DNA from 4 places in the Synechococcus sp. CBW1107 genome. Region 3 is predicted to be linked to each of the others. Evidence: predicted binding sites of a transcription regulator. Region 3 holds the regulator's gene; each other region holds the start of a gene.

Region 1 (7,529 bases), 210 kb from region 3:
TGGATTACCCCGCCAGGCGCCGGCTCAAGATCGATGGCGAGGCCGAAAGCCTTGACGCCGCCGACGTTGAACCTGCCCTGATGGAGCTGGTGCGACCCGCCGACCTCGACGCCGCCCTGATCGAGAGGGTGATGTTGATCCGTGTGGCCTCATTCGACTGGAACTGCCCCCAGCACATCACCCCCCGCTACAGCGAGGCGGAATGGCGGGCGCGGAGGCTTTCGTAGGCCTGGCAGAAGGGCTCCCCCAGGGCTTCGCGCAGCACCGTGTCGGCGGCGAAGGCGCTGAGGGCCTCCTCGAGGCTGGCGGGCAGCGGAGTCGCGCTGCCGGGAGCCGGCGGGTCGGTGTAGAGGTTGGCGTCGTTGCGGGGGCCGGGGTCGAGCTCCCGCTCGAGGCCGTCGAGACCGGCGGCCAGCACCGCCGCCGGCAGCAGGTAGGGGCTGGCGGCACTGTCGGCGAGGCGCAGCTCCAGACGCTGGTCGTCGGGGATCCGCACCATGTGGCTGCGGTTGTTGCCGCCGTAGCTGATCCAGCCCGGTGACCAGGTGGCGCCGGAGTTGGTGGTCTGGCCCCCCAGGCGGGCGTAGCTCTCGGCGGTGGGATTGGTGATGGCGCACAGGGCCGGGGCGTGCTCCAGCAGACCCCCCAGGAAGTGATAGGCCAGCCGTGAGAGACCCAGCTCGCCGCGGGGGTCATGGAAGAGGTTGCGGCCCGAGGCGTCCCAGAGGGACTGGTGCAGGTGGGCGCCGCTGCCGGTGAGCTGGGGGAAGGGCTTGGGCCCGAAGCTCACCCGAGCGCCCAGCGGCTCCGCCATCGACTGGGCCATCACCCGGAAGAGGGCGTGGCGGTCGGCGGTCACCAGGGCATCAGCGAAGGTCCAGTTGATCTCGAACTGGCCGTTGGCATCCTCGTGATCGGCCTGGTAGGGCCCCCAGCCCAGCTCCTCCATCGCTTCGAGCAGACCGCCGATCAGCTCGAACTGGCGCATCAGGGCCAGCTGGTCGTAGCAGGGTTTGCTCTGGGTGTCGCGGCCATCGGCGATCACCGTGCCGCCCGGCTGCAACAGGAAGAACTCCGCCTCCACTCCCGTCCGGAAGCTGTAGCCCAGCTGCGCCGCCCTCTCCAGCTGGCGGCGAAGCACCCAGCGCGGCGACTGCTCCAGCGGCCGGCCCTCCACCTGCAGATCGGTGGCCACCCAGGCCACGCTGCGCTGCCAGGGCAGCACCGCCAGGCTGGCGGGATCGGGCAGGCCGAGCACATCGGGATCGGCCGGGGTCATCGCCAGCCAGGCGGCGAAGCCCGCGAAGCCGGCGCCATCGCGGGCCAGCTGGTTCACGGCACTCGCCGGCACCAGCTTGGCGCGCTGCACCCCGAACAGATCCGAGAAGGAGAAGAGGAAATGGCGGAGTCCGTGGTCGGCGGCGTAGCGGGCCAGGTCGGTCATGGGCTCAGCGGGGGCGGGCGGAACGGTGGGGCGCGGTCGGTCGGATCGGGGCGGCTTGGGCGGCCCGGCGGATCACTCCATCAGCAGGCGCTCGAGGGCGGCGCGGATCAGGGCCTGCTCGGCCGGAGCGTCGCGGGGATTGCCGGCCCGATGTCCGAGCACCGACTCCAGCACCTCGAAGCGGGCGCCGGGGATGAGAGCGGCTTCGGCGGCGCAGTCGTCGGGTGGGAAATAGAGGTCGTGGGAGCCGGCGATCACGGTGGTGCGGGCCGTGATCCGCCCCAGGGCCGCGGCCAGCTCCAGGGGCTGGCCATCCCCCAGCGCCACCCCCAAGGCGGCTCCGAGATCATTGGCCAGCCAGGTGTCGAGCATCGTCAGCAGATCGTGGGGATCATGGCGGCGGTAGGCGGGCAGCCAGCTGCGCTCCACGTACTCCTCCACATCGGCGAAGCCGAGGGCCCTGTGGCGCCCCTCCCGGTAGAAGGCCTGGCTGGCGGCCCAGCTGGCATAGATCAGCGCGAAGGTGCGCAGCCCCTGCCCTGGGTGGGCCGTGAAGCGCCGCCCATCCCAGGCCGGATCGGCGGTGAGGGCCTGGCGCAGGCTCAGCAGGAACAGGCGGTTGTGGGGAGTGGTGCGGGCCGTGCCGCAGAGGCAGCAGATCCGCGCCACCGCGTCGGGCTCCAGGGCCCCCCAGTGGTAGGCCTGCTGGGCCCCCATCGACCAGCCGTAGATCAGGGCGAGGCGGTCCACGCCGAACACCTCGCGGATCAGGCGCTTCTGGGCCGCCACGTTGTCGGCATGGCTGATCACCCAGCCGTCCTCCGCCAGCCCCATGGCGCTGGTGCTGGGGCTGCTGGAGCGTCCGTTGCCGAACTGGCTCACGACCAGCACGCAGAAACGGGCTGGATCGAGGATCGGGCCCACCACCCAGTCGATGTCCTCGGGCCAGGCGCCGTAGGAGCTGGGGTAGAGCACCAGGTTGGAGCGCGCGTCGTTGAGTTCACCGAACACCCGGTAGGCCAGGCGGGCGTCGGCGATCACCCGGCCACAGCTGAGCGCAAGCGGACCCAGCTCAAACACCGCATCGCGGCCCTGGATCGCCGCGGCCACGCTCATGCCGCTCGCAGCGCCAGCGTCGACGGATCGGCCAGGAACGCCCGGTGCACGGCCAGGTAGCCCGGATCGTTGTGCTTCAGGCGCCCGGCGATCCAGCCGTGGGCCGCCGGCAGTGCATGGAAGGGAATCGAGGCCATCAGGTGGTGCTCGGCGTGGAAGGGCATGTTCCACATCAGCCAGCGCAGCGGCGCCAGGGTGCGGGTGGTGCGGGTGTTGCGCAGGACATCGTTGGCGGTGCTGCAGCCGCCGTGCTCCGCCAGCAGCACGAAGCGCAGCAGCGGCTGTCCCAGGGCCAGCGGCAGGAGCCACTGCCAGAGCAGAAAGCCGTTGGCGCCCGGCAGCGACAGCAGCACCAGCACGGCATACACAGCGAACTGGAGCCGGATCGAGCGGCGCAGCGCCGGGGCGGCCTCGGCGGGGATGTAGGGGCGACCGCTGAAGTCGCCGCGCAGGCCGGCGGCGTGGCCCCGCAGCTTGCCGATCCACCAGGGCAGTCCGCTCAACTCCAGTAGGTAGGTCCAGCGGCTGGTGGGCGGCGGATCCTCCAGCTCCGGATCCATGCCCGGCTGGTGGGTGTGGCGGTGGTGCCACTGGTGGTAGCGGCGGTAGAAGTCGGCGTTGTAGAAGCTCAGCACCCCGGCCCACCAGGCCACGGCATCGTTGAGACGGCGGCTGGCGAACGCGGTGCGGTGGCCGCATTCGTGCATGGCGCAGAACGCGAAGGCCAGGCCCCAGCCCAGCAGCAGCAGGGCCGGCAGCCGCAGTGCCCAGGACAGGCCAGCGTCGCCCCAGATCAGCCCGCTGGCCAGGATCAGCGCCCCATGGCCCGCCAGCTGCCGCCAGCCGGCGGCGTCGGAGCGCTGGTTGAGCCGGCGCAGGGGTTCCGCGGGAATCAGCTCGGCGGAGGCCGTCTTGATGGCCGGTTGGCTCGTGGTCACGGACCTCAGGATCCCAGCAACGCCGTGCATTCCAACCGTTCCTGGTTGGCCTCGCGACGATCGGCCTGGCGGCGGATCAGGCCGGCCAGATAGACCGCATCGGAGCTGATGCCGCAGAAGCGGCCCGAGCCCCAGGTGTGCAGCCAGGGCAGCCCGAGGAAGTAAAGACCAGCAGCCGGTGTCACACCGCGCTGGTGGACCGGCTCCCCGGCGCCATCGAAGACGGGGACCTCCACCCAGCGGAAGTCGGAGCGATAGCCCGTGCACCAGATCACGGCTGCCAGGGGCTCAGCGCCGAGATCCAGCGGTGGATCCAGCGGAGGTGGCTGCCAGCAGGGTTCGTAGGCGGGCTCTTCAGGGGCGTCGAGACCGTTGGATTCGATGTAGGTGTCGATGCTGGCGCGGATGCGGCGATAGACCGCGTCGGCGCCATCCAGGTTGGCGGCCAGATCGGGGGCGAAGCGGAAGCCGCTGGCGCTGATCTCCTCCAGCCGGCCATGCAGGACCATCCCTTCGAGGGCACGTCGGCGCAGATCGATCTCCCGGCCTCCATCCCGGCCCGTCAGGTAGTGATTGGTCTTGCGACGCACCGAGCGGGGATCCGGGTGCTGCTCAATCGGGGTGTCGTAGTAGCTCATGCGATCGAGCCAGTCGACCACGTCCTTGCCGCGATAACGGCGGGGTGAACGGGGAGCCGAACCCACGCTGAGGTGAACACGACGGCCGGCCAGGAAGAGGTCTTCGGCGATCTGGCAGCCCGACTGGCCGCTGCCCACCACCAGGACGGGCCCGTCGGGCAGCTGCTCGGGGCGCCGGTAGTCGCGGGCATCGAGCTGGAGCAGCCCGGCCGGCAGACGGGCTGCCAGCGGGTGACGCCGGGGGCGGTGGTAGGCGCCGGTGGCGATCACCACCTGGGGGGCCTCGATCAGCCCATCGCTGGTGCTCAGGCGGTAGCCACCGCTGTCCAGGGGTTGCAGGCGTTCAACGGCCATGCCCTCCCGCACCGGCACGGCGGCGTGAGCGGCAAAGCGGCGCAGGTAATCGACGATGGCGTCACGCCCCATGAACCCGTCGGGATCGTCGCCGTCGTAGGGGAACTCCGGCAGTCGGCATTGCCAGTTGGGAGTGACCAGGCAGAAGGAATCCCAGCGCTGGTGCTGCCAGGAGTGGGCGACCCGATGCCGCTCGAGCACCAATGGGGTCAACCCCTGCTGCTGGAGGCAGCTGGCCACCGACAGGCCGGCCTGGCCGGCGCCGATCACCACCACCGGCACACGCTGGACGGCGGAGTCCGACGGGGGAGGCCCCGAGCTGGTGACGAGGCTGGTCCGCTGGCTTGGATTCACGGGCGCGTGCTGAATGTCCTGGCTGTCACGGTTCGGTCCTCACGCTGGTGATGGCGGTGTCGCGTGTCGTCGACATTGGCCTGAGCGTTTTGAAGCAACTCGTCCTTGAACGAGTTCGCCCTTGGGATGATCCAAAATCCTCTGATATCGAGAATCGATTGACGGTAGCGATCGTGACGAATCGCGGGTGACGGCCCGCTCTTGCGGGTGGCCTGGTGATTCTGTGGCAGTGGCTACACAGAACGCAACATGAGCTGTGCAAGGGTCTTGGTTGTTGCTTTTTAGCCAGGCCCTTCATCGATGCCCGAGGTCACCCATCCCGCTCATCAGGCGGGAGATTTTCTCGTTGATTACGAGGAAAAGGTTTTTCCTGATGTCAAGGCCGAGCCGGGCGAGAAGGCGCTGGTCACCTTTCACACCGTGGCCTTCGAAGGCTCGATCGGTCTGGTGAACCTGCTGCAGGCCAGCCGCCTGATCAACAAGGGCTTCGAGACCTCGATCCTGCTCTATGGGCCCGGTGTCACTCTCGGGGTGCAGCGGGGGTTCCCCAAGCTGGGGGATGCGGCCTTCGACGGTCATCTCAATTTCAATGCCCGTCTTCAGAAGTTCATGGATCAGGGAGGCAAGGTGTATGCCTGCCGTTTTGCCCTTCAGGCCCTCTATGGCCATGGCGAGGGTGCCTTGATTCCAGGTATTCGCCCCGTCAATCCACTCGATGTGCTCGACATCATTCTGATGCATCGCAAGGAGGGTGCCTTCATTCTCGATACCTGGACGCTCTGAATGGAGGCGCCGATCGTCGTTGCAGCCGCCCAGATCCGTCCGGTGCTTCACAGCCTGGAGGGGTCTGTGGCGCGGGTGCTGGAGGCCATGGCCGAAGCGGCTGCAGCCTCGGTGCAGCTGATCGTGTTCCCGGAAACCTTCCTCCCGTACTACCCCTACTTTTCCTTCATCGAGCCTCCCGTGCTGATGGGCCGCTCGCACCTGCGGCTCTATGAGCAGGCGGTGGTTGTGCCAGGCCCGGCGATCGACAGGATCGCGGACGCGGCCCGGTTGCATCGGATGCACGTGCTGCTGGGCATCAACGAGCGCGATGGCGGAAGCCTCTACAACGCCCAGTTGCTGATCGACGACACCGGCACGGTGCTGCTCAAACGCCGCAAGATCACCCCCACGTACCACGAGCGGATGGTCTGGGGCCAGGGCGACGGGTCCGGCCTGACGGTGGTCCCCACCGACCTCGGCAGGGTCGGTGCCCTGGCCTGCTGGGAGCACTACAACCCTCTGGCGCGTTTCAGCCTGATGGCCCAGGGGGAGGAGATCCACTGCGCCCAGTTCCCCGGCTCATTGGTGGGGCCGATCTTCAGCGAGCAGACGGCCGTCAGCCTGCGTCACCACGCCCTGGAGGCGGGATGTTTCGTGATCAGCTCCACGGCCTGGCTGGATCCCGCCGATCTGGACACGATCACGCCGGACGCCTCACTGCACAAGGCCCTCCAGGGCGGCTGCCACACCGCAGTGATCAGCCCCGAGGGCCGTTATCTCGCCGGCCCGCTCCCCGAAGGCGAAGGTCTGGCCATCGCCGAGCTCGACCCCTCGCTGATCACCAAACGCAAGCGGATGATGGACAGCGTGGGCCACTACAGCCGCCCCGATCTGCTGGGTCTGCGCATCGACCGCACCCCGGCCCGTCTGATCGAGGACCACCCCGGGCCTCCTGTTGATGTCCCTGCGGACCTGTCCCTCGTCGCAGCAGCGCTGCCCCCGCTGGAGGTGGCCTCCCATGGCTGAGCGCCCTTCGGCAGCACTGGGCCGTCTGGTCACCGAACTGCAGGTGAATGGAGTGGCGGTGCCAGCTGTTGGCGGTAATCCCGGTCGTCGTGGCGGTGCCGGCCCCTCCGATCACCGCGCCATCAGCGTCGATGGCGTCACGGTGATGGTGCCCGTCTACAACACCGCCTCCCAGGGCTCGCCCTATGCCCTGGAGCGCCACGACGATGGCGAGGTCTGGCTGAGCCACCGCGATGGGAGCGGCTCCCCGCAGCTGGTGGACACCCCGCCGGAGCCCCACTTCTACGGGCTGAGCACCGCCGATGGCACGTCGTACCGCTCGATCGCGCTGCTGCACGGCCGTGATGTGCTGGCCACCACCCTGCTGCAGACCTGCATCCGTTTCCGCGACCGCGCCCAGTCCTGCCAGTTCTGCGCGATCGAGCAATCGCTCGACGACGGCCGCACGCTGGCGCGCAAGACCCCCCAGCAGGTGGCCGAGGTGGCGGAGGCGGCCGTTCGGCTCGATGGCGTGAAGCAGTTGGTGATGACCACCGGCACCCCCAACTCCGACGACCGCGGCGCCCGTCTGATGGCGGAAACGGCGCGTGCCGTCAAGGCGCGGGTGCCCCTGCCGATCCAGGCCCAGTGCGAGCCCCCCGACGACCCGGTCTGGTTCCAGCGCATGAAGGACGCCGGCGTCGACAGCCTCGGCATGCACCTCGAGGTGGTCGAGCCCGACGTGCGCCAGCGCATCCTTCCCGGCAAGGCCGAGCTCAGTCTCGAGCGCTACTTCGCGGCCTTCGAGCAGGCGGTGGCCGTCTTCGGCCGGGGAGAGGTGTCCACCTACCTGCTCGCCGGACTCGGGGACAGCGCTGAGTCGATCGTGAGCTGCAGCGAGCGCCTGATCGCCCT
Region 2 (7,529 bases), 1.4 Mb from region 3:
CGATGACCTCGAAACAGAACACTCCCGAGCGCGGTACCAACCCGCCCCTGAGGCCCGCCAGACCGGCGCCGGAGTCCGTTCAGCGCAGCTGGGCCGGTGCCCTGCGTCAGGAACTGTTCGCCAGTCCGACCGATGGGGTGGTCTCCCTGCTCCTGATCGCGGTGATCCTGTCGGCGGCGGTGGGTCTGTGGCGCTGGGCCTTCGGCCAGGCCAGCTGGGCCGTGATCCAGGTCAACACCACCCTCTTCACCGTCGGGCGTTATCCCATCCCGCAGCAGTGGCGCCTGTGGCTGCTGGTGGTGCTGGTCGCAGCCCTCTGCGGCCTCAGCTGGGGGCTGTTGCGGGCCTTTCCCCGAGCGGATCGAGGCGGCGAACTCTGGCCCTTCAACGATCGACTGACGGTGGCCCTGCTCGGTTTTCTCACGGCCTGGCTGCCGGCAGCCCTGGCTCTTGCCTTTCCGCTGCAGCTGCGCTGGTGGGCGATCACCGCTCTGCTGCTGGTCGTGCGCTGGCTCGCGGGCCGCTGGGGACGGGCCTGGCCGCCGCGGCTGGTGAAGCTGGTGCCCCTGGCCTGGCCGCTGCTCTACCTCTCCGGCATGGTGCTGATCGCCGGTGGCCTGGGCCTTCCCCGGGTGCCACCGTCGGAATGGGGCGGTCTGCTGCTCACTCTGCTGATGGCCAGCTTCGCGATCCTGCTCAGCTTTCCGATCGGGGTGGTGGTGGCGCTGGGGCGTCGCAGCACCCTGCCGTTGCTGCGCTGGAGCTCGGTGCTGTACATCGAGTTCATCCGCGGCGCCCCGCTGATCACCCTCCTGTTCCTGGGCCAGAACATCCTGGGGTACATGCTCCCCGGCGGCTGGGCTCCGGATCGTGTCTGGCGGGCGGCCTGGGTGCTCACCTTCTTCTGTGGCGCCTACCTGGCCGAGGCCGTTCGCGCCGGCCTGTCCGCCGTTCCCGCCGGTCAGCTCGAGGCCGCCCGTTCCCTTGGGCTCTCGATGCCCATGGCCCTCCAGAGGGTGGTGCTGCCCCAGGCCCTGCGCATCGCTCTGCCGGCCGCGGTGGGGCAGTTCATCTCCCTGCTGCAGGACACCACGCTGCTGTCCCTGATCGGCCTGCTGGATCTGCTCGGCACTGCCCGTACCGTGATGGCCAATCCCGAGTTCCTGGGCAAGAACGCCGAGGTTTACCTCACTCTGGCCGTGCTGTTCTGGTGTTGCTGCGCCGCCCTCGGGCTGGGCAGCCGGGCCCTGGAACGCCGCCTCGATCCCACCCATTCCCCCGCCTGAGCCATGCCGACCACCCAGCCGATGATCGAGGCCCGTGGGGTGCAGAAGTGGTATCCCAATGGCTTTCATGCCCTTCGAGGCGTCGATCTGAGCGTGTCGAAGGGGGAGGTGGTGGTGATCATGGGCCCCTCGGGGTCCGGCAAGAGCACCTTCATCCGCACTTTCAACGCTCTCGAGGAGTTTCAGGAGGGCTCGATCAGCGTCGATGGGATCGTTCTCTCCAACGACCTGCGCAACATCGATGCGATCCGCTGCGACACGGGGATGGTGTTTCAGCAGTTCAATCTCTTCCCCCACCTCACGGTGCTGGAGAACCTCACCCTGGCACCGGTGGTGGTGCGCAAGCGCCGTCGCAGTGAGGTGGAGGCCCAGGCCATGGCCCTGCTGGAGCGGGTCGGCATCGCCGAGCAGGCCCGCAAGTATCCCGGCCAGCTCTCGGGCGGCCAGCAGCAGCGGGTGGCGATCGCCCGATCGCTCTGCATGGAACCGCGCATCCTGCTCTTCGACGAACCCACCAGCGCCCTGGATCCGGAGATGGTGGGTGAAGTGCTGGAGGTGATGCGCGATCTGGCCGCCGATGGGATGACCATGGTGGTGGTGACGCACGAGATGGGCTTTGCCCGCGAGGTGGCCCACCGGGTGGTGCTGATGTCGGAGGGGCAGATCGTGGAGGAGGCTCCTCCTGAAACCTTTTTCACCAATCCGCAGCACGAGCGCAGCCGTCAGTTTCTGGCCCAGATTCTCTGAGGGCTCGGCGGGCGCCGTTTCAGCCTCCCAGGGGTGTGGTCAGAGCTCCCACAGCAGCCGCAGCCGCGATCAGCCTGAGCACGGGCCAGCGGCGGGCGATCAGCAGCCAGGCCCCCAGCAGCATCAACGCGAGGGCCCAGGCCTTGAAGGGTCCACCGGCCCCCTGCGGCCAGAGCACATGGCCCGCGAAGAACACCGCCAGGTTGGCGATCACCCCCACCACCGCTGCGGTGATCGCCGTGAGTGGCCCCTGCAGGCGATGGTCAGCACGACTGGCCTCCACGAACGGGCCGCCCACCAGGATGAACAGGAAGGAGGGCAGAAAGGTGAACCAGGTGACTGTGAGGGCTGCTGCGGTGGCCAGCGACAGAGCGGCCACCTCCGGTTGCGCAGCGTTCACGGCGCTGGTCCAGCCAGCCATGAAGCCCACAAAGGTGACCACCATGATCAGGGGCCCGGGCGTGGATTCCCCCAGGGCCAGACCGTCGATCATCTGATCGGCTCCCAGCCAGCCGTGCTGCTCCACCGCTCCCTGAGCGACGTATGGGAGCACGGCATAGGCGCCGCCGAAACTGAGCACCGCCACCCGACTGAAGAAGCGGGCCATGGTGGCAAGCAGCCCGTCCCAGCCACCGATCGCACTGAGCAGGGCGAGAGGAACCACCACGGCCATCAGTCCTGCCAGGAGCACGCGCAGGGCCCGGCGGCGATCCAGGCGAGCGTGGGCCGGTGCCAGGGTGTCATCCCCATGCAGGAAGGCCTGTGCGGTGCCGATGTTGTTGCTGGCCTGGGCCCCGGGGACGTCTGTGGAGTCGCTTTCTGGCGAACCATGGCGCCTGTGCCCGCCATCAGCGACAAAGGCCCTGGGCCAGAAGCGGCAGCCAAGGCCACCGGTCAGGGCTGCCAGAGCCAGCAGCAGTGGAAAAGGCAGCTTCAGCACAGCCAGCCCCAGAAAGGCCAGCAGCGCGATGGCCAGAAGGGCTGGGGTGTGCAGGGTGCGGCGGCCGATTCGCCACGCCGCCTGGGCCACGATCGCCGTCACCGCCGGTTTCAGGACCATGAACACGGACGACAGCAACGGCAGGCTGCCCCAGACGGCATAGATGGCCGAGAGCAGGATCAGCAGCAGCAGGGAGGGAAGGATGAACAGTCCGCCGGCCACCAGACCCCCGGGGATGCCATGCATCAGCCAGCCGATGTACGTCGCCAGCTGCTGGGCTTCCGGGCCGGGCAGCACCATGGCGTAGTTGAGAGCGTGCAGGAAGCGCCTCTCCGAGAGCCAGCGGCGGCGCTCCACCAGCTCCGCGTGCATCAGCGCCACCTGGCCGGCCGGTCCACCGAAGCTGATCAGCCCCAGCCTCAGCCAGTAGCGGGCCGTTGCCCCCAGCGACAACGGTGGCGCTGCCTGGCTGGCGAGATCAGTCCTGGCTGGCAAAGCGGCTGGCATCGCGCCGAGCGGGCCCGGGACAAGATCGAGACATCATCGGCGGCGGTACCCACAGCTGGGGTGGATGAGGCAGTGATCCGGACCTCAGTCGAGCCAGCGATCGGCCTCCGTTTCGTTTCAAACAGGCCTGTGCGAGTCATTCTGTCTCGACAGCTACAGAGAAGAGCCGCCCTGACCCGCATTGTTCGCTTGATGCCTACGCGGCTGGGTAACCCCGCCCGTGCTTCCATATCGTTCAGGTTTGTCCCACTGTCATTCATCATGAAAAAGGTTGAAGCCATCATTCGCCCAATCAAGCTTGACGATGTCAAAACAGCTCTCGTCGATGCGGGCATCATTGGCATGACGATCACGGATTGCCGGGGCTTCGGTCGCCAGAAGGGTCAGGTGGAGACGTATCGCGGCGCCGAATTCACCGTCGAGTTCATCAACAAGGTGAAGGTGGAGGTCGTGGTCGACGACGACAAGGTGGATGCCGCCATCGATGCGATTGCCGGTCCCTCGCGCACCGGTGAAATCGGAGACGGCAAGATCTTCGTGACGGCCGTCGAGAAGGCCGTGCGCATCCGCACCTCGGAAACGGGCGCCATCGCCCTCTGAGCGGCCGACTCCTGCTCAGCTGGGGGGTGCCGGACCAGTACGGTCTCAGACGTCACTTCGGCGTTGGCGCCCCTCGTGCCCAGCCTTGATCTGCTCGGCCCCGCTCCGCACCTGAGCTCCGCAGCACTCTTCGGTCAGTCCTCACTCTTCGGTTTCGGCATCGCCTTCAGTCCACTTCACATTGCCGTGGTGGTTCTTCTCCTCCTGGGGACATTCCCCCTGAGGCGTGCCCTGGCCTTCGTCAGCGGTTGGGCCAGTGCCAATGGCCTGGCGGTCGTGGTCCTGATGGTGGTGGGCGACAACCTGTCCCTGGCCGTCAACCACGGAGAACGCGGGCAGGTGATGATCGACCTTGCCGGCGCTGCCGTGTTGATGGCTCTAGGCGTCTATCAACTCACCCCGGCCGCCGCCATCGGCGAGCAGGGCATGGCGATGCGTCTGATGCGTCAACTGCCCGACTTCAGCACACCGATGCTTGTGCTGATCGGGGCGGCCAGTGCCTTGGTCACGCCGGAGAATCTGGTCTTCTATCTCAAGGAAGCCGGCTTGCTGTTGATCAACCAGCCAGGAACGAGTACGGATCTCGAGCTCACCGGTGTGTTCGTGGCGGTGGCCAGCTCCCTGTTGCTCCTGCCTCCCCTGGCCTGGATCGCCACAGGCGGCCGAATCAGAGACCCCCTCAGCCGGCTGGAGGACTGGATGGAGCACCACGGTGAGTGGCTGGTCGGGGTGCTGGCCCTGCTGATCAGTGCCTATCTGATCTGGGAAGGGCTCCATGGACTCTGGCTGCTGCAGGGAGCAGCTCCGCTCTGAGCGGGAGAGTCAGCCTGGCAGCATCACCCGGTTGATCACATGCACGATGCCGTTGTCGCAGACCACATCGGCCGCATGGACGCTGGCATTTTTGACTTCGAATGGATCGGCGCGGCGGATCGGCAGGGTTGCCCCCTCCAGGGTGGTCCACTCCGGCTGACTGATCAGCTGCTCGCGGGTGTACTGGCCCGAGAGCACGTGATATTTGAGGATCCGCGCCAGTTGCGGGGGATTCTGGACCAGGGTCTGAACGGTACCGGCCGGCAGGGCGGCGAAGGCGTCGTCGACGGGGGCGAACACGGTGAAGGGCCCCGGGCTGGAGAGAGCCTCCAGCAACCCTCCGGCCTCAACGGCCGCCAGCAAGGTCTGGAAACAGCCGGCCGCGCGGGCGGTGTCGAGAATGTCTGGCACGGGGATGGTGGGCAGAAGAACGGTGGAACAGCTCAGCGGTAATCCTGTCCCTGCACGTCGCGGAGGCGTGCTTCGGGCTTGAGGAAGCGATCCATCTGGCTTTCAAAGAAGCGGCGGTTGGCCATGAGATGTTCCGGATCGGGATCATCCAGGGGATAGAACAGGGCGGCCCTGAGGGCCTGGATCACCGCCGAGGTCACGTTGTACATCGAGCGCTGGAAGGTGATGCCCAGCTGAATCAGCTGATCCTCTTCGCCGCGGCGGTGCTTGAGGTAGATCTCCTTGAGGTAGGGGGGCAGGAAATGCACCATGTCCTGCATCAGCAAAGTGGGTGGAATTCCGGCTGAACCCACAGGAAACACATCGGCATAGAGAATGCCATAGTGGAAATCCGCCTGATCGGCGGGCACCTGGCCCGCTTGAGCATTATAAGATTTGGTGCCTCGAAATGGCGCCGTACGATAAAAGACTGCCTCCACATAGGGCAGGGCTGCTTCGTAGAGCCAGGTGAAGCCTTCTGATTTTGGAATGATCTCGAGACACTCGCCGTTGATATAAACGTGGTGATAGATGGGGCGGCCAGCGACAGCGAAGATGCCGTTCACCAGGAAGTTCATGGCATCGGGAACTCCAGCGAAGCCCCCTTCGTCATAGATGTCACTCATCTCGAAGAAGACCGGGGCCATCACCTCCCAGAACAGGCCGAGGTTGGCGTAGTAACTGAGCTTGCGCACCTGCTCCAGGAACATCTCGGGAAACAGCTTGTGCAGACCCAGCATCAGTGGATTGCCCTTGAAATAGGCCTTGATCGCCCGATCAGCATTGGCTTTGTAGGTGTCGCTCTCCAGGTAGTCGTAGAAGCGACCGCCCATGCCCTGGTGCCAGAACATGGCATCCATGCAGGCCTCCGCAAACTCCATGTTGATGCGGTCGTGCCAGAGGTGGTGGAGCAGCTTGGGCATCCGCCGTGTCTCGCCCTTCTCCATGAAGGCCAGCAGCTCGGGGTGGGCTCCGGCCTCGCCACGCCAGATGCGCAGATCGGCACTCTCTCCGGCATAGGAATTGGGAAGATCGAGATACTCCTGACTGGGGAAATACTTGAACGCCGGCAGGGGGTTCAGGAACACCCGCTCGGCGATGTACAGCAGATCTCGCCAGTAGAAATCCATCGGCACGGCATAGGCCTTGTAGATGCCGATGATCTGAGTGAGGTTCTCAGGAGTGTCCGGCAGCATCGAGCCGCCCGCTTCCAGCCTCTGCACCACTTCGGCAAAAGGGTGGGTGGAAGGGGGAAGGACTGTGGGCCTGGGGGTCAGCACCGTCATGAGGGGAGCTCCTGCAGGGTTGAAGGGGCGGGGAGAGAAGCAATCAGGGGTCGGTGCTGAGCCAGGGGCGTGGTGACGGATTCACTCCAGCCCAGGGTGAGCGGCGGCCAGAGGCCACCCACCAGCACGAGAAGCGAGAGGGCCAGGGCCGGCAGGCGCTCGGGCCAGGTGGTGGCGGGATAGAAAGCCTTGGCGTTGTCCAGCTTGCCGAAGCCCACCCGGTTGAACAAGCGGACGGCGTAGACCGCCGTGAGCCCCGAGGCGAACAGGCACCCGAGGGTGGGCAGCGGGAAGACGCTCCAGCTGCCCTGGAAGACCACCAGTTCCGCCACGAAGCCGACCATGCCGGGCAGACCGGCGGCGGCCATCAGGGCCAGAAGGAACATCCCCAGGGTGAAGGGCAGACCACGCAGCGGATTGAGCAGGCCTGAAAGTTCGGGGATCTCGGTGGTGCCTGTCTTGGCTTCGATCAGTCCGACCAGACAGAACAGGAGTGCGGAGATCAGTCCGTGGGCCAGCACCTGGGCAACGGCCCCCTGAAGGCTCAGGGGGGTGGCCGCAGCCATGGCCAGCAGCAGCAGCCCCATGTGTCCGAGGGAGCTGTAGGCCACCAGCCGGCGCATGTCGGTCTGGGCGATGGCGTTCAGGGCTCCATAGACCGCACTCGCTGTACCGGCAACGGCGATGAGAGGCGCCCAGGCTTCCCAGGTGTCACCCATGAAGCCGACACCGAAGCGCAGCAGGCCGTAGGCGCCGAGCTTGGAGACGGCACCGGCGAGCAGCATCGCCACAGGGGATGAGGATTCGCTGTAGGCCAGTGGCTGCCAGCCATGCAGGGGGACCACCGGCAACTTGAGGCCAAAGGCCAGGATCAGCAGAGCGAGAATCCAGCCCCTGGAG
Region 3 (7,529 bases):
CCTCCACTGGGAGCCGGGCCCGGTGCTGGCGGAGGCCGGACCGCTCTGCACCCGTCTGGTCTGGCGTGGCCGCTGCGGCGCCAGCGCCCTGCGCCTCGATCTGCAGCTGCGGGCCGGCTGCCCCTGGCTGGAGCTCAACCTGCGGGTCGACTGGCGACAGCGCCATGAACTGCTCCGTCTGGAGCTGCCGCTGCAGCATCCGGCCGTGCGCTGGGCTGCCGACACCAGCGCGGGAGTGATTGAGCGGATCGCTGCGGCCGCCAATCCGCGGGAAGCCAGCCGTTGGGAGGTGCCGGCGATCAGCTGGCTGGCGAGCCAGTCCTCAACCGGAGGTCTGGCGGTGCTGCTCGATGGCCCCCAAGGGGTTTCAGGCACCCCTGAAGCCCTGGGTGTCTCGCTGTTGCGCGGGCCCACCTGGCCTGATCCCGGCGCCGACAACGGAGCCCAGCGCCTGTGCCTGGCCCTGATGCCCTGCGCTCAGGGCTGGCGTCAGGCCGGGGTGGCGGCGGCGGCGGTGCGCTTCCGCGAGCCGTGCTGGCTGCGCCCGGCCAGGGGTGAGTCCGACTCGGTGCCGGGATCGGTGCTGCATCTGGGTCATCCCGACCTGCGCCTGATCAGCCTCGTGGCTGAAAGCCAGGGCGAGGGCGACGTCAGCGGCGGCCTCGCCCGACTGACGGTGCAGAACCTCTCCCCTTGCCGTCGGCAGCTGGAGCTTGGAGATGAGTGGGAGGTGCACGAACGGATCGATGCCCTGGGGGATCGGCTCACCGCCCCTGCCGGATCGGAGAGCGCCTGGCCAGACAGCGGAGGACACACCCGTGTGGGGCCCTGGCAGCTGGCCAGCTGGCGGATCAGTCGTCGTGGTCGTCGAAGGGGTCCGTGAGCTGCTTGGACGGTGGCCCGAAGGCGGTGTACACGCCGAAGCCGGTGAGGGCGAGAAGCGCCACCAGAACGGTGATCGCCACGGAAATGGCCGGAGAGGTTTCGCTCAAGGGTGGTGCTGGTGGAGAACAGGCCGGCGGCGAAGTCCGGAGGGGGAGCCGGACCGTCACAACTCTCGACGAGGGCTGCGCCTGCTGCCGCTTGACCCTTACAGTAACGAGCCAATCCCATGTGCCAGAGAGGACACCACAGCCATGGCCCAACGCACCCGCCTGGGAAATTTGCTGCGCCCCCTCAACTCGGAGTACGGCAAGGTCGTACCCGGCTGGGGAACCACCCCGGTCATGGGCGTCTTCATGGCGTTGTTCCTGGTCTTCCTGCTGGTGATCCTGCAGCTGTACAACCGGTCCCTGCTCCTCGACGGCATCACCGTCAACTGGAACGGCATGGGTTGATCGCCGGGATCTCCCCTCACTGCCGCACCCAATCTGAGACCCCTCCTCCATGAACTTCTTCGGGATCGGTCTTCCTGAGATGGCGGTGATTGCCGCCATCGGGCTGCTTGTTTTCGGGCCTAAGCGTTTGCCTGAGCTGGGTCGCACCCTCGGGCGCACGCTCAAGGGGTTCCAGTCGGCCTCCCGAGAGTTCGAGCAGGAGTTCCGCAAGGCTGTCGACACCGAAACCGTGTCCGCCACCAGCCTGGGTTCCGAAGCCCTGGCGGCCGAGCCCATGACGGCTGAGGCCCAGCCCGTGGTTGAGTCCACTCCCGCCTCCACCGAATCGCAGACGGACGTCACGTCTGAAGCCTCCCCATCCAGCTGAGGGTTGGTGCTGCAGTCCGTTGCCTGCCTGTGCCTCGGCGGGCACCCGCGATGAGTTCCACAGCCGCACCCTCTGCCGACCTGCAGTTGCTGGTCGGGCTCGGCAATCCCGGTGAGAAGTACGCCCAGACCCGCCACAATGTGGGCTTCATGGTCCTGGATCAGCTCGCCCGGCGGGACGGTGCCTCGTTCCGGGCGAACGGCAAGCTGCATGGAACCATCGCTGATCTCGGCCAGGGCTCCGATCGCTTGCGACTGCTCAAGCCCAGCACGTACATGAACGAGAGTGGCCGTTCGATCAGGGCCACGCTCGACTGGTTCGGGCTCCGCCCCGATCAGATGCTGGTGCTGGTGGACGACATGGACCTGCCCCTGGGGCGCCTGCGCCTGCGCCGTTCCGGCAGTGCCGGCGGCCACAACGGCTTGCGCAGCACCATCAACCATCTGGGCAGCCAGGATTTCGCCCGTTTGCGCATCGGCATCGGCGCGCCGGCGCTGGACCCGGCTCTGCGCAGAGCCCGTACGATTTCCCATGTGCTGGGCCGCTTCGAGGCTGACGAGCTGCCGTTGCTGCAGCAGGTGCTGACCGAAGTGCTTGACGGTGTCGGATTCATCCGCCGCTGGGGTTACGAGAGGGCCGGCACCCGTCTGAACAGCTTTAAGCCCAACCCTCTCTGACGCTGACTTCGTTCTGCCGCCCCGTGCCCTGATCCCTTGAGCCGCCTGCCCGCCACCACCGCCCAGCTGCGGGTGCTGCATCAGAGCTTCAGTCATCAGCTGCTGGAGGGCGAGGTGGCGGCCGGCGGCTTCCACTGGACCTTCCGCTGGGCGTTCGGGCGGGGAGAGCTGACGGTGGAGCCATCCCTGGGTCGTGCCCTGATTCAGGATGCGCTGCTGCGCTTCCTGCTCCAGGTTGATTATCAGCTCGAACCGGGCGGCGACTATGCCTTCACCGTGCGGGCCAAGTTCTAGGGCTGTTTCAGCGTGTCTCCGGCGCCGCTGCCAGGGGGTGACCCAGCAGGCGCTCCAGCAGCAGCTGGGCCACCACGTCATCCCAGTCGCGGGGTGGTTGCCGCAGGCCCTGGGGCAACAGGCGACGCCAGCCGCGGGCCGGGTGGAGTTCAAAGAAGCGTGCCCTCGCGGCCAGGGTTGACCCGTGCTCCTCCACCAGCAGCACGGGCGCCAGCGGCTCCAGCCGTTGCCGCCAGCTGGCGCTGCCGGTGCCATTGCCGAGGATCACAGCCTCCACATCCCCTTGCAGCAGCCAGCCTTCCAGGCGCCTCCAGGCCTGCTCAGGAGGGATCACCAGGGCTTCGAGCAGCTGCTTCCGGCTCCGGTCTGTGCGCACCAGGCCGCACTTGCTGCGCCCAGGGTCGAGCCCCGCCAGGGCACCCTGGATGGGAAGACCCGGTGCTGCTGGGCGCGTCATGGCTGCCCCCGCCCAGGCCCCTGCCGCTCCGGCCGTGGCTCGCCTGGGGCTTCGCTCAGGCGCAGGTCGAGCACCAGCGGATCGGGGGTCTCGGCGTCACGGACGGCCACGGCCTCGAGGGTCACGGTCTGCCCGGGGGGGCGCTCGCTCAGTTCCCGCCCCAGCCGGTTGAAGGCCGCCACGTCGAACTGAACACCGTCGGCGATCGAGCCCTGGCGCTGGGCCTTGGCGAAGGAGGCCGCCAGCAGCAGGTTGAGGCGGTTGCGGACCTGCTCGCTGGAGCGTTCATCGCCCTCCAGCACGGTGGAGGCCATCAGATCTCCCTTGCGCAGCACCTGGCGGTTAGGCCTGAGGTCGGGGAAGCCCAGCACCTGGTCCTCGCCCCGCAGCACGTTCGCGGCCGAGAGGATGCTCACCACCCAGGGCCCGCCCCTGGAGATGCGAGATTCGAGGGTGGCGATGTCCTGGCGGGGCACCAGCAGGATCTGGCGGTTGGGGGTTTCTGAGGGCAGCACCCGCTGGAAGGCATTCAGATTGGCCTGACGCAGCAGTGCCACGACCGCGGCGTTGGCTTCGGTTGCGTTGCGGGGGTTCACCTTGGCGCTGGCCAGGGGTTGTCCGCTGCTGATCACCACATCGCCGCGGCGCAGCGCGATCAGTTTCTCCTCCAGTCCCTTGAGTTCTGTTTCGCCGGCCGTGATCAGGCCGCGCACCCGGGCCAGCTCCGTTTCGGTTTTGCGGATGTCCTGGTCCCTGGCGCGGATGTCCCGGTTGAGGCGGTCGCGCTGGACCAGCAGGTCCTGGCGCTGAGCCAGCAGGGGCTTGAGTTCGCCGCGCAACTGGCGCGTCTGGATCTCAGCGGCGGTGAGCTGACGCCTGGTCTGCTCCCGATCGCGGCGCGCCCGCTGCAGCGCCGCTTCCACCCTGGCCTGCTCCTGGCGGCTGCGTCGCAGGTTCTGCTCACTGCGGCGCAGGGTGGTGCGGCTGTCGAGCAGCCTGGCCTGCAGGGCATCGAGTTCGAACAGTCCAACGCGCAGGCGCTCGCTCACCGCCAGCATCAGTCCGAGGGAGACGGCGCTGATGAGGCTGCCTGTGAGGACCGTGATCAGCACGGCCGTCTTGCGTGGCCGCAGGTTGAACAGACTGAGTCTGGCCTTCCCCACCCGGCTGCCCAGCCGATCCCCCAGGGTGGCCAACACCCCCCCGAGAGCCAGAAGGGCCAGAATCAGCAGCCAGCCGGACACAGCACCGTGCGGGAAGGTCCAGTATCAACCGCGGTCGCAACCGGTTCAGCTGAAGCGCTTGGCCAGGGCCACCGGATCGAAGACCGTGATTTTCTTGCGATCGATCTGCACCAGTCCTGCCTGGCGCAGATCGCCCAGCAGACGGGTGATCGTCACCCGTGTCGAGCCGATGGCCTCGGCGATCGCCTGATGGGAGAGGCGAAGGTCGATCGTGATGCCTTCGCTCCCGGGCACTCCGAAATCACGGCAGAGCACCAGCAGGAAACTCACCAGCCTTGACGACATGTCCCGGTGTGTGAGGGTCTCGATCATCGTCTCGGTCTGCAGGATCCGCGAGGAGAGGCCTTGCAGGAGGAGCAGGCCCACGCTGGAGTCCTGCTCGATGGCCCGCCGCACCGAACCCGCCGGGGCCGCCACCAGTTCCACCCGGGTGAAGGCCACCGCGTGGTAGAAGCGATCCGAACGCTGACCCGTGAGCAGGGAAAGCACCCCGAACAGGCTGTTTTCCCTCAGCAGGGCCACGGTGATTTCTTCACCCGATTCGTACACCCGCGAGAGACGCACGGCCCCCCGGCGCAGCAGATAGACCCGCTCAGCCGGATCACCGGGAAAGAAGATCGTCTTACCCCGCTCAACGGTTTCGATCACGCAGCCGCTCAGGCCGCGCATCACATCAAGGAGCGTGCTCGCTCCGCTCGCGGCCGCGGCGAGGCCCACGGGAGCTGGTGTCGCTGGGCCGCCCGTGCGACTGAATCCGCGCATCGCGCCAACCATGTTTCGGCGGAGCAGGTGTGAGATGGACGGTAAGGATCGCCCATGGCGAGCCCTGTAGTCACCGACACTAATGAATTGCATCCACACAGGTCCGGCCGGGCTTCGCCCATGGGTGCAGTACGGGTGTTCGCGCTAGGGATGGTGGCTCAGCCTTGCTGGCGGCCAGGACACCGCTACATTCGGGTTCGGCTTCCCTTGGGGTGTTGATGACGGCCAGCCTGCGCAATGCCTCCGCCGAGTCGCGTCATCCCGTGCGCGCCGCCGGGACGTCCCGGCCGCTGCCGCCCCGCTCCCGGCCGCTGCCCGCGAGGCCCGAAGGTCTGCTTCAGGTGCACACCGCCTCGTTCCGCGGCAGTTTCGACGGGGTGTTCAGCCAGGCCCTGCGCAGTGCGGGACTGGGCAGCCGGGTGCTGATCAGTCAGTTCCTCAAGGGGGGGGTCGACCAGGGGCCTGAGCACAGCCTCAGGCTCTGTGGCCGGTTGCAGTGGTTGCGCCCGGCCGTGCCCTCCTGTCTCACCCAGCCTGCAGACCTGGAGCCGGAACCCGTGCATGCCGCCGTGCGGGAGGTGTGGGCCTTCAGCCGCGACCAGTTGCTGGGGGCCGCCGTGGAGCTGATGGTGCTCGATGAACTGGGACTGGCGATCGAGCTGGGTTTTCTCGCCGCTGAGGAGGTGATCAGCACCCTGGAGCAACGGCCAGCCCACCTGGATGTGATCCTCACAGGACCGTCCATCCCCCTGGAACTGCTGGCCATGGCCGATCAGGTCACCCAGCTGCGGCGGGGAGGTGCCCCATGCTGAAGAACGACCGCTGGATCAATGCCCTGGCCGCGGAAGGGATGATCCAGCCCTTTCAGCCCACCCTGGTGAGGCATCTGGAGCCGGAGACCGCCACCCGGCCGGTGCTGAGCTTCGGCTGTTCCTCCTACGGCTACGACCTGCGCCTCTCGCCGCGGGAGTTTCTGATCTTCCGCCATGTGCCCGGCACGGTGATGAACCCGAAGCGGTTCAATCCCGGCAACCTGGAGCCCGCCCCCCTCCACCATGACGAGGATGGGGAGTACTTCATCCTGCCGGCCCATTCCTACGGCCTCGGCGTGGCCCTGGAGAAGCTGAAGGTTCCGCCGACGATCACCGTGATCTGCCTGGGCAAGAGCACCTACGCCCGGCTGGGCATCATCGTGAACACCACGCCGGCGGAGGCCGGCTGGGAGGGGCATCTCACCCTCGAATTCAGCAATTCATCCGGTGCGGACTGCCGGATCTACGCGAATGAGGGCATCACCCAGTTGCTGTTCTTCGAAGGAGATCCCTGTGACACCACCTACCAGGATCGCGCCGGCAAGTATCAGCATCAGCCGGAGCGCGTGACTCTGGCCAGGGTCTGACCCTGGCCAAGGCCTGACTCAGGGCATCCCCATGGCCCGGCGCACCTGGCCGATGCAGGGGAGCCCGCTCGGGCAGAGGCGGATCACACGGCTGTTCACCACGAAGTGGGTTTCGGCGCCCGGTTCGCCTGGACCGCTTCTCGCCACAGAAGCCGGCGCTATCGGTGTGGAGCTCCGGACGGCCGACGGGCCTGCGAAGGAGTCGCCGCTGCTGCCGGCGCCAAGGCCCTGGATCCTCCCCTCCACCGAGCGCAGCAGGTTGGTGTAGCCCGGAGCGGAGGCTCCCTGCAGTGTTCCCTGGATCGCCGCCGCCCCCATCGCGTCGATCAGCATCTGGCCGTGAGCCGCCGGTGCGATCAGCAACAGAAGCAGCAGCAGAGGAAGCGGTGGCATGGCAGGGCTGGCTGAGGGGCTTCCAGGCACAGGTCGGTCAGGGGGCCAGGCGCGCTTTGTGCAGGCGGGCGCGGCTGTACCAGGCGGCGATCTCTGGAGCCCACGACTCCAGATGGGGCCACATCAGATCACAGAGCTGGCGGATCTCCAGCTGCGCATCCAGCTTGGCGCGCAGGTCCAGAAAATGCAGGAAGGCCCTCAGACTGAAGCTCACCACGAAGTGCTGGCGGTAATCGAAGGGGAGGATGCCGCGGGCATGTTCCTCGGCGAAGCCGGCGGCCAGCAGGTCGCGGTAGCGCATCGCAGCCTGGCGGCAGAGCTCCAGGTCCAGTCCTCGCTGGATCTCGTCGTAGCTGTACTTCTTGCCCTGGCGGTCGCTGTAATCGCCGATCGGGCGCAGATAGAACACCTCCTCGAGATCGAGGCTGCCATCGGCGGCTTTGCAGATGCGATCGCCGGTGTAGCGCATGGATTGCACATCGAAACTCACCCCCACCCGGTGGGTGCGGGCCTGCTGCATCACGGAGTGGGGAAACCAGCCAACGTTGAGCACGATCTGGGCATGCTCCAGCGGGCCGTAATGGCCGCGTTCGCCGGAG
Region 4 (7,529 bases), 710 kb from region 3:
TTGACACCGTTGGCGGAAAGCCAGTAGCGCATCCAGAGGTCGTGGGTACCGCCGGGGAAGGTCATGGCCGCCTTGAGCAGCTTGCCTTCAGCCTTCTTACGGTCGGCGATCTCCTTGATCTTGGGACTTTGAAGGGTGACCTTTTCCTTCAGGAATTCATTGGAGAGGGAGAGACCCTGGCCGTTCACATTGAGCCGCGCCAGGATATACATCGGCAGCGGCTTGCTGGTCTTGGTGATGGTCCCCGCCGTAAGCAGGTAGGGCATCGGCGTGAGGATATGGGCCCCATCGATGCCACCTCGATCTGCTCCCAGCTCGAGGTTGTCGCGTGTGGCGGCCCACGAGGTCTGCTTCACCACCTTCACGTCGGGCATGCCGTGCTTGGCGAAGAAGCCCTTTTCCTTGGCGATGATCAGCGGAGAGGCGTCCGTGAGGGCAATGAAGCCAAGAGTGGCCCCCTTCACTTCGGTGTCGCTGGCTCCGGCGCCAGCCGGGGCGGTGGTGGTGGCGGCCTTCTTGCCACCGCAGGCACTCAACCAGACAGCGCCGGCGGCTGTGCCGGCAGCGGTGATCAGAAATCTGCGGCGCGAAAGATTGGACATGGAGCCTGGAACGGTTGGTGAATGTGTCGGGCTGCGAAAAAATCGCAATCCGGACGGGCTCCGCAATCAAGCGCACCGAACCGGGGATGTGGCTGGCGCACAAGCTGACCAACGACACTTACAAGATCACGAATGGCTACCCCTCCAGCGTGTTCATTGCTACCAACTGCAGGGTGGTGAGGATTCTCGGGCCTTAAAGGCCGAACTCCTTCAGAGCACGGGGGAGATTGCGATGTTCGTGGCCGGGATGGCTGAGTTTGACCAGCGCAAAGCGCTGCAGCTCATCGAGGGACTGCCATTGGCGGGGTTCCACCAGGGCGCCGAGCTGCGCGCAGGCCGTTCGCAACCGCTCCGGCACGGTTTCACGCTGCTGCCAGTCGAGTCCGGCAGCGGGATCGATCCCGCGGGCTGGACCGTCGGCAAGGCCGGCGGTCCGCCGCTGCAGCCAGAGCCGCAGCTCATCGATGGCCCCAGGGTGATCCGGCCAGGCCAGCAGCTCCGCCCGCTCGTCCGCCGTGAGGGCATGCCAGTGGCTCAGCGGCAGTTTCACACCGGCCAGATCGAGCTTGCGGCGCACCGCCATCGGCAGGCAGCGGAGATCATCCACGAAGTCGGCCTCGAAGGCGAAGCAGCGGTTGTGCAGGCTCATGCGGCAAGCTCCCGCCGCAGTCGCTCGCCACTGCGGGCCGCCAGGAGCGCCCGCGCCTGCACCAGGCCGGCTTCCAGACTGTCGCTGTGGCCGGCCTGCCACCAGTAGACGCCCAGATTCCAGAGCAGCGCGTCCGCCAGGGGGCCCACCCCCACCAGGGCGGCCAGGGCCTGGTCACGCCACACGTCCAGGCTCTGCCAGGCCACTTCCTGGGCCGTGATGCCGTGGTCGCGGGGGTGGAGAAGGATCCGGGTCATCCCCCCATGGCGAAGCCGGGCGGTGATGCCGGCCCGGGTGGTGGGCAGATCAGTGGAACCCTCCAGGCCCTTGACGGTGAAGACATCCGCCTCACCGGCGTGGCCCAGGGCCTCCCAGGCCCGGCTCTCGGTGGGGGGATGCACGAAGCCGCTCACCAGCAGGTGGTCCCCCTGATGGGGCGTCCAGAGCAGCTCGAGGCTCGCGACCGGCGGCCGTTTACCGATGGCGTCCCGCACGGGAAGAAGCCTCTGGGCCTCCGGGAAGTGATCGGCCTGGTGGGTGAGGGCCAGACCATGGCGATCCAGTCGCTGCTGCACCTCGGCCAGGCTGAGGCCCCGCCAGTTGAGCCCGAGGACGGAGAACAGCTCCGCCAGGGTCACGCCGTACTTGACCGGCATCGGATCGCCACCGTGCAGCACCACCGGCTGGTCCGCGGAGGCCAGCACCAGCGCCAGCAACGGCAGGAGCGGCGCCGTGCGGCTGCGGCCGTCGTAGGGAACACCGAAACAGAGGGGTCGTCGTCCGGGGGTCCGCAGGACCGGGCCGTGGCTGCGGTAACTGTCGAGCATCCCGGTGAGCTCGATCGCGGCGGGCCGGCGGATGCGGTGGGCGATGAGGAAAGCCCCCAGCTGGGCATCACCCACCAGCCCCTGCAGCATCAGGTCCATGGCCTCGCGGGCTTCGCCGCGGTTCAGGCCGGTGCTGGTGTGCTCTCCGCTGCCCACCTTGGCGAGAAGCTCCCGGAAGCGGATCGCTTCCGGTGCCATCAACGGACGCCTGGACACCTCCCCCGCGATCCCCCCGGGAACCATGTTTGGTAATGCTTGCAACAGGGGATGGAGGCGCTTGCTGAGAGGCTAAAGGGTCAGACTCAGATGGTTTGGATGCAATCGTGACCACGTCTTCTCCCTCCTCAGATCTGCCTGCAGCCCCGGCTGGCTCCAGCCAGAAACTCAACAAGGTGGAGAAGGCGAAAGCCGAGGCCTGCGGTCTGGATCTGGAGCCCAGACTGGAGGATCTCGGTGCCCAGGGCTGGGACTCCCTCGATGAGGCCACCCTCACCATCCACCTCAAATGGCTGGGCATCTTCTTCCGGCCCGTCACCCCCGGGCGCTTCATGGTGCGGTTGCGGCTGCCCAACGGTGTGATCAGCTCGGAGCAGCTGGAGGTACTTGCCGATGTGGTCGATCGCTGCGGTGAACACGGCAGTGCCGACATCACCACCCGCCAGAACATCCAGTTGCGGGGCCTGCTGCTGGAAGACATGGCCCCCCTGATGCGGGCGCTCGCCTCCGTCGGGCTCACCAGCCGTCAGTCGGGGCACGACAACCCCCGCAACGTCACGGGGAATCCGCTCGCCGGCCTCGACCCCGAGGAATTCCTCGACACCCGGCCCCTGGTGGATGCGATCCAGGAGGCGCTGCTGGGGCCCGAAGGCCCGCGCAACCTGCCCCGCAAATTCAATGTGGCCGTGGGTGGAGCTCCCGACAGCTTTCTGCTGCACAACGATCTGGCCTTCCTGCCGGCCCATCACAACGGTGAGCTGGGCTTCACGGTCATGGTGGGCGGTTTCTTCTCCGCCCAGCGCAACGAACTGGCCATTCCCCTGGGTCTCTGGCTGCGGGGCGATCAGTTGCCTGCCTTCAGCCTGGCGGTGCTGCGCCACTACGAGCGGGAAGGCAACCGCGAGAACCGCAACAAGACCCGGTTGATGTATCTCATCGACGCCCTGGGCCTCGAGGACTACCGCTCCCAGGTGCTGGACACCTTCGCCGAATTCGTGGGAGTGGAGGAAGCCGCCGCCACCCCCGCCCACGACGGCTCCCACCTGGTGTCCCAGGCCCCGCGCGACATCTGCGGCGTCCACGCTCAGAAGCAGAAGGGTCTGCACTGGGTCGGCCTGCACGTGCCGATGGGCCGGCTGGAGGCGGCCAGCATGGTGGAACTCGCCCGTCTGGCCAGGGAGTACGGCAGCGGCGAACTGCGGCTGAGCGAAAGCCAGAACGCGCTGATCGCCAATGTGCCCGAGGGCAGGCTCGATGCCCTGCTGGTGGAACCGCTGCTGGAGCACTTCCAGGTGACCCCTGGACCCCTGCAGGCCGAAGCGGTGAGCTGCACCGGCAACCGCTATTGCAGCTTTGCTCTCATTCCGACCAAGAGCACGGCGCAGGCGGTGGTCGATGAACTGGAGCGGCGCCTGGAGCTGCCCCATGGCGTGCGCACCCACTGGACCGGCTGCCCCAACGCCTGCGGCCAGCCCTACATGGGCCAGATCGGCCTGATGGGCGCCAAGACCCGGGTGGACGGACAGATGGTGGAAGCCGCCAAGATCTTCCTGGGTGGTGCCATGGACGCCAACCCGAAACTGGCGGCGCTGCACGACAAGGGGGTGCCCCTCAGCCAGCTCCCCGACGTGCTGGAGGCGTTGCTGGTGGAGCACTACGGCGCCCGCCCGCGGACGGACGTGAGCTGATCACACCGCGGCGGGGTGCACCGCCACCCCAGCCCCAGCGGAAGCCACGGCGTGGCTCGGCGGCAGGATGAACCTGCTCGGTCCAGCTCGCATCCAGGGCCATCAGGCCCTCGCGGTCGTCGCAGGACTGACCGCCGTAGAGCAGGGCGGTGATGCGGTCAGGATCGATCTCCAGCACCGCCACTTCCTGCCAGAGCCGACGGCTGAGCTCCCGATCGGCACGCACGAACATGGCTTCGGCCAACTGGCGTACCAGGGTGAACACCAGCTGCTGCTGCTTGAGTTCGGCGAAACTGGCCGGGAGCGGAGCCCTGGGCCTGCCGCCGCTGCGGGCACAGGCTCCACGATCCGTCGAGCCTTCGGTGGTGGCGTGGCCCTGGTCCATGGCGTCCTTGTCCTGACAGCTGTGTCTCCTTCCTTGCTAGAGGGAGCGCCGCTGCCCCACCAGGCCCTCCCCATAAAACGTATCAATGGAGACAGTTTTCAATCCAATTCAGCCCAGAGGAGGCGCCTGATGGCGCTGGGGCCCTCCCTGTGACAGCGCTGCCGTCCCAGCTGCCGCCTGAAGGCAGCCTGGAGCGCTGGCCCTGGCTGCAGCGCCTCAGGCGATCGGCCGACGTGGCCACAGGCTCCTGGCTGGACGCCCTGGAGCAGGGGGCGCTGCCTGCGGCCACCGACCTGGTCGCGGTGCTGGTGGAGAAGCTCGATGGAGCCGGATCGGCCCGGCTGCTGCGCTGGTGGCTGAGCCTGCCCGAATCCGGCGAGCCCGCCGCGCTGGCCCTGCGGCTGGAGCTGCTCGATCTGATCGGCCGCCGCCGGGATCCCGCCTGCGCCGCCCTGCTGCGAGCCGCGGTGGCCGAGCGGCCGCGTGCGGCCCTGCTGCCCCTCCTGGGGCACCAACGCGACAGCCAGGACTTTGCCCGTCTCGAACAGATGGCGCGCCAGGCCGGCCCATCTCCGTTGCGCCGCGCCGCCCTGGAGGGCCTGGCGGTGGGGCTGAGCGTCTGGCCCCAGGCAGCCCTGCAGCAGCTGTTACTGGAGCTTTGCAGCGACCTCGACGGCACGCTGGCGTCCCAGGCCGTGGATCTGCTCGCTCGCCTGCCCACTGCCCGAGAGGGGCTTGAGCAGGCCCTGAGCCACCCCCTCGACCCCGGCACGGAAGCCCGTGCCCGGCGTCGGCTGGCGTCCCTGCCCCGCTGCCCGCTGCTGCTGGTGGTTCATGGCCGGGCCGGGGGGGTGATTCCCGAGGAGCTCCAGACCCTGGCCCGCGACCTGGAGCGCCGCAGGCGAGCCCCCGTGCGGCTGCAGACCCTCAGTGGCGACGCGGCTCCCCCCGATCCCGCCGCCCCGGGGGAGAACAGTCCCGAGCTGCCGCTCACCCTGGTGCCGCTGCTGCTGCTGCCCGGCAACCACGTGCGCCACGACATCCCAGCGATCGCGGCGGCCTGGCGCCGCCACGGTCCCCTGCGGCGGCTTCCCTTCCTCGGGGCCTGGCCCAGCTGGCAGGAAGCGCTCGCCGACGAGCTGGCTGAGCTGGCGGCCAGCCACAGCCCGGACCTGCCACCTCTGCTGCTGCACCACCCGCTCGCGCCGGGCGTGGCCGACCGCTACCTGGCCCACCTCGAGCGCCGCTGTTCGGCGTCCTGTCAAGCCGCTCCATACACTGCGACTGATCTTGAGGACCTGACTCTGGCGATCCGCGGCGCTGCCCTGCCCCTGGCCCTGGCCGCGAACCGGCTCACCGAGAGCCTGCCCGCCGCGCTGGGTGCCCCGCTGCTGCAACGCCCGCGCTTCCAGGCGCTGCTGCTCGATCAGCTCGAGGCCCTGCCATGAGTGCTGGCAAGGCGGATCCTGCTGATGCCGCTGGCGACCACCTGGGCACCGTGTATCTGGTGGGGGCGGGGCCTGGCGATCCCGAGCTGATCACCGTCAAGGCCCACCGCCTGCTGCAGTGCTGCGATGCCCTCGTCTACGACTCCCTCGTGCCCACGGCCCTGCTGGAGCTGACCCCGGTGGGCTGCGAGCGACATTTCGTGGGCAAGCGCCGGGGACACCATTCCGTGCCCCAGCCGAGCACCAACGCCGTGCTGGTGGACCTGGCCCGACGCCACCGCACGATCGTGCGCCTGAAGGGCGGCGATCCCTTCCTGTTCGGCCGTGGTGGCGAGGAAGCGGCCCACCTGGCCAGCCATGGGGTCCCGGTGCAGGTGGTGCCGGGCGTGACCGCCGGCATCGCCGCACCCGCCTACGCGGGCATCCCGATCACCCACCGCAAGGCGGGCTCCAGCGTCACCTTCGTGACGGGCCATGAGGAGATCGACAAGGGGCGACCCGGGGTCGACTGGCGCGGCCTGGCCCGCAGCAGCGATGGGCTGGTGATCTACATGGGGCTGCACAACCTGCGCCGCATCTGCGATGAGCTGATCGCCGGAGAGCTGGCACCGGACACCCCCGCAGCGGTGATCCAGCAGGGGACCGTCAGTGGCCAGCGGCAGTTGGTGAGCACCCTCGGGGAACTGGCTGATGCGGCCGAAGCCGAGGGCTACGGGTCACCCTCGATTGTGGTGATCGGCCAGGTGGTGCTGGAGCGGGTGGCGGCCTGTGCGCCCCCGCCGGCGGATGTGGAGATGCCGATCCCGTTCTGAGCAGCCCTGACAGGCCGGGGTGGGCGCTGTACGGCAAGCCGCCCCACGGAAGACCGCTTCCGCTTTGTAACGTAATGCAAAATCACCATGAACGACCCCCTCTCCCTGTCCCGCGAGTTCTCCACGGCTGTCCACTCCAGGGCGATCGACAGCTGCAACGACATCGAGGAGCTGCGCCAGGTGGCCAAGACCCTGCTGCGGGCCTGGCAGATGCAGGCGGCCTTCACGGCCGATTACGGCGCCAAGCTGCTCAACATCAAGCCCCGCTGATCAACCCGCGCCGGCACAGAACCCAGGATCACTCCAGCTGCAGCACTCCACGGGTGCGCTCACGCCGCTGCTGCTCCTGGGCTTCGAAGCTGGCCATGCAGTTGCCTTTGGGCACCAGCAGGCAGCTCACGTAGCTGGAGGCATCGATCAGGGCGGCGCGGATCGCCTTGGCTGCCGGCGTGCGCTGGGCTTCCGAGCTGTTCGAGCCGAAGCGCAGGGTGCCGGCAGCCCCGGTGAGTCCCTGGCCGGTGCGCCCCATGTTGGGAGCGAGGAACAGGGCCAGGCCGGCGGCCGGCAGCAGATTCACGCCGTTCTCCTGAGCAGCGGCGGTGTTGGTGGCCCGGCCCTCCACCGTGCGTTGACCCACCACCTCGCCTGTGGTGCTGTCCACCACCCGCACATCGATCGCCACGTAGTCCTTGGTTTCAGCCTGCTGCTTGCTGGTGCCGAAGCCCAGCAGGCCGAAGTTGCTGCCTGAGGTCTTGCTCTCGACGTTCGACTCGTAGGAGGTGACCGTGCCGAGCACGATGTAGCGGGCCCCGGTCATCTGGCCACGCTGGGCCGCATTGGCGTTGCGGCGCACGATGCCCAGCTCCGCGAGCTCCTGCTCCGAGAGCACCGCCTTGATGTTG

The links. Region 3 encodes NtcA, which controls nitrogen genes in cyanobacteria. Its sites were predicted from a motif close to GTANCNNNNGNTAC; they were not measured.
Region 1: a site for NtcA is predicted at 5,068-5,081, ahead of I1E95_RS07055 (MSMEG_0572/Sll0783 family nitrogen starvation response protein). Genes of this name have one in related genera too.
Region 2: a site for NtcA is predicted at 3,624-3,637, ahead of I1E95_RS15505 (P-II family nitrogen regulator). Genes of this name have one in related genera too.
Region 4: a site for NtcA is predicted at 4,447-4,460, ahead of I1E95_RS09630 (CbiX/SirB N-terminal domain-containing protein). Genes of this name have one in related genera too.

What each region holds. Positions count from the first base shown of each region.
Region 1 is NZ_CP064908.1:1,348,572-1,356,100, reverse strand. It holds gene I1E95_RS07080 (pyridoxamine 5'-phosphate oxidase family protein) at 1-227, shown strand, start outside; gene glnT (type III glutamate--ammonia ligase) at 188-1,444, opposite strand; gene I1E95_RS07070 (alpha/beta fold hydrolase) at 1,517-2,560, opposite strand; gene I1E95_RS07065 (fatty acid desaturase) at 2,557-3,528, opposite strand; gene I1E95_RS07060 (MSMEG_0569 family flavin-dependent oxidoreductase) at 3,504-4,844, opposite strand; gene I1E95_RS07055 (MSMEG_0572/Sll0783 family nitrogen starvation response protein) at 5,145-5,627, shown strand; gene I1E95_RS07050 (Nit6803 family nitrilase) at 5,628-6,635, shown strand; gene I1E95_RS07045 (MSMEG_0568 family radical SAM protein) at 6,628-7,529, shown strand, end outside.
Region 2 is NZ_CP064908.1:2,961,054-2,968,582, reverse strand. It holds gene I1E95_RS15520 (amino acid ABC transporter permease) at 3-1,286, shown strand; gene I1E95_RS15515 (amino acid ABC transporter ATP-binding protein) at 1,290-2,033, shown strand; gene chrA (chromate efflux transporter) at 2,053-3,480, opposite strand; gene I1E95_RS15505 (P-II family nitrogen regulator) at 3,742-4,080, shown strand; gene I1E95_RS15500 (GAP family protein) at 4,144-4,893, shown strand; gene I1E95_RS15495 (fasciclin domain-containing protein) at 4,903-5,304, opposite strand; gene I1E95_RS15490 (CO2 hydration protein) at 5,337-6,629, opposite strand; gene I1E95_RS15485 (NADH-quinone oxidoreductase subunit M) at 6,626-7,529, opposite strand, start outside.
Region 3 is NZ_CP064908.1:1,139,433-1,146,961, reverse strand. It holds gene I1E95_RS06140 (alpha-mannosidase) at 1-883, shown strand, start outside; gene psbN (photosystem II reaction center protein PsbN) at 852-992, opposite strand; gene psbH (photosystem II reaction center phosphoprotein PsbH) at 1,137-1,337, shown strand; gene I1E95_RS06125 (TatA/E family twin arginine-targeting protein translocase) at 1,387-1,704, shown strand; gene pth (aminoacyl-tRNA hydrolase) at 1,755-2,381, shown strand; gene I1E95_RS06115 (DUF3146 family protein) at 2,418-2,675, shown strand; gene I1E95_RS06110 (resolvase) at 2,683-3,132, opposite strand; gene I1E95_RS06105 (DUF3084 domain-containing protein) at 3,129-4,376, opposite strand; gene ntcA (global nitrogen regulator NtcA) at 4,422-5,150, opposite strand; gene I1E95_RS06095 (cob(I)yrinic acid a,c-diamide adenosyltransferase) at 5,357-5,950, shown strand; gene dcd (dCTP deaminase) at 5,944-6,537, shown strand; gene I1E95_RS06085 (hypothetical protein) at 6,556-6,930, opposite strand; gene thyX (FAD-dependent thymidylate synthase) at 6,968-7,529, opposite strand, start outside.
Region 4 is NZ_CP064908.1:1,848,667-1,856,195, reverse strand. It holds gene I1E95_RS09655 (CmpA/NrtA family ABC transporter substrate-binding protein) at 1-602, opposite strand, end outside; gene I1E95_RS09650 (nitrate reductase associated protein) at 796-1,251, opposite strand; gene I1E95_RS09645 (anthranilate phosphoribosyltransferase) at 1,248-2,276, opposite strand; gene I1E95_RS09640 (ferredoxin--nitrite reductase) at 2,402-3,982, shown strand; gene I1E95_RS09635 (hypothetical protein) at 3,906-4,367, opposite strand; gene I1E95_RS09630 (CbiX/SirB N-terminal domain-containing protein) at 4,517-5,815, shown strand; gene cobA (uroporphyrinogen-III C-methyltransferase) at 5,812-6,627, shown strand; gene I1E95_RS09620 (hypothetical protein) at 6,715-6,897, shown strand; gene I1E95_RS09615 (CsgG/HfaB family protein) at 6,926-7,529, opposite strand, start outside.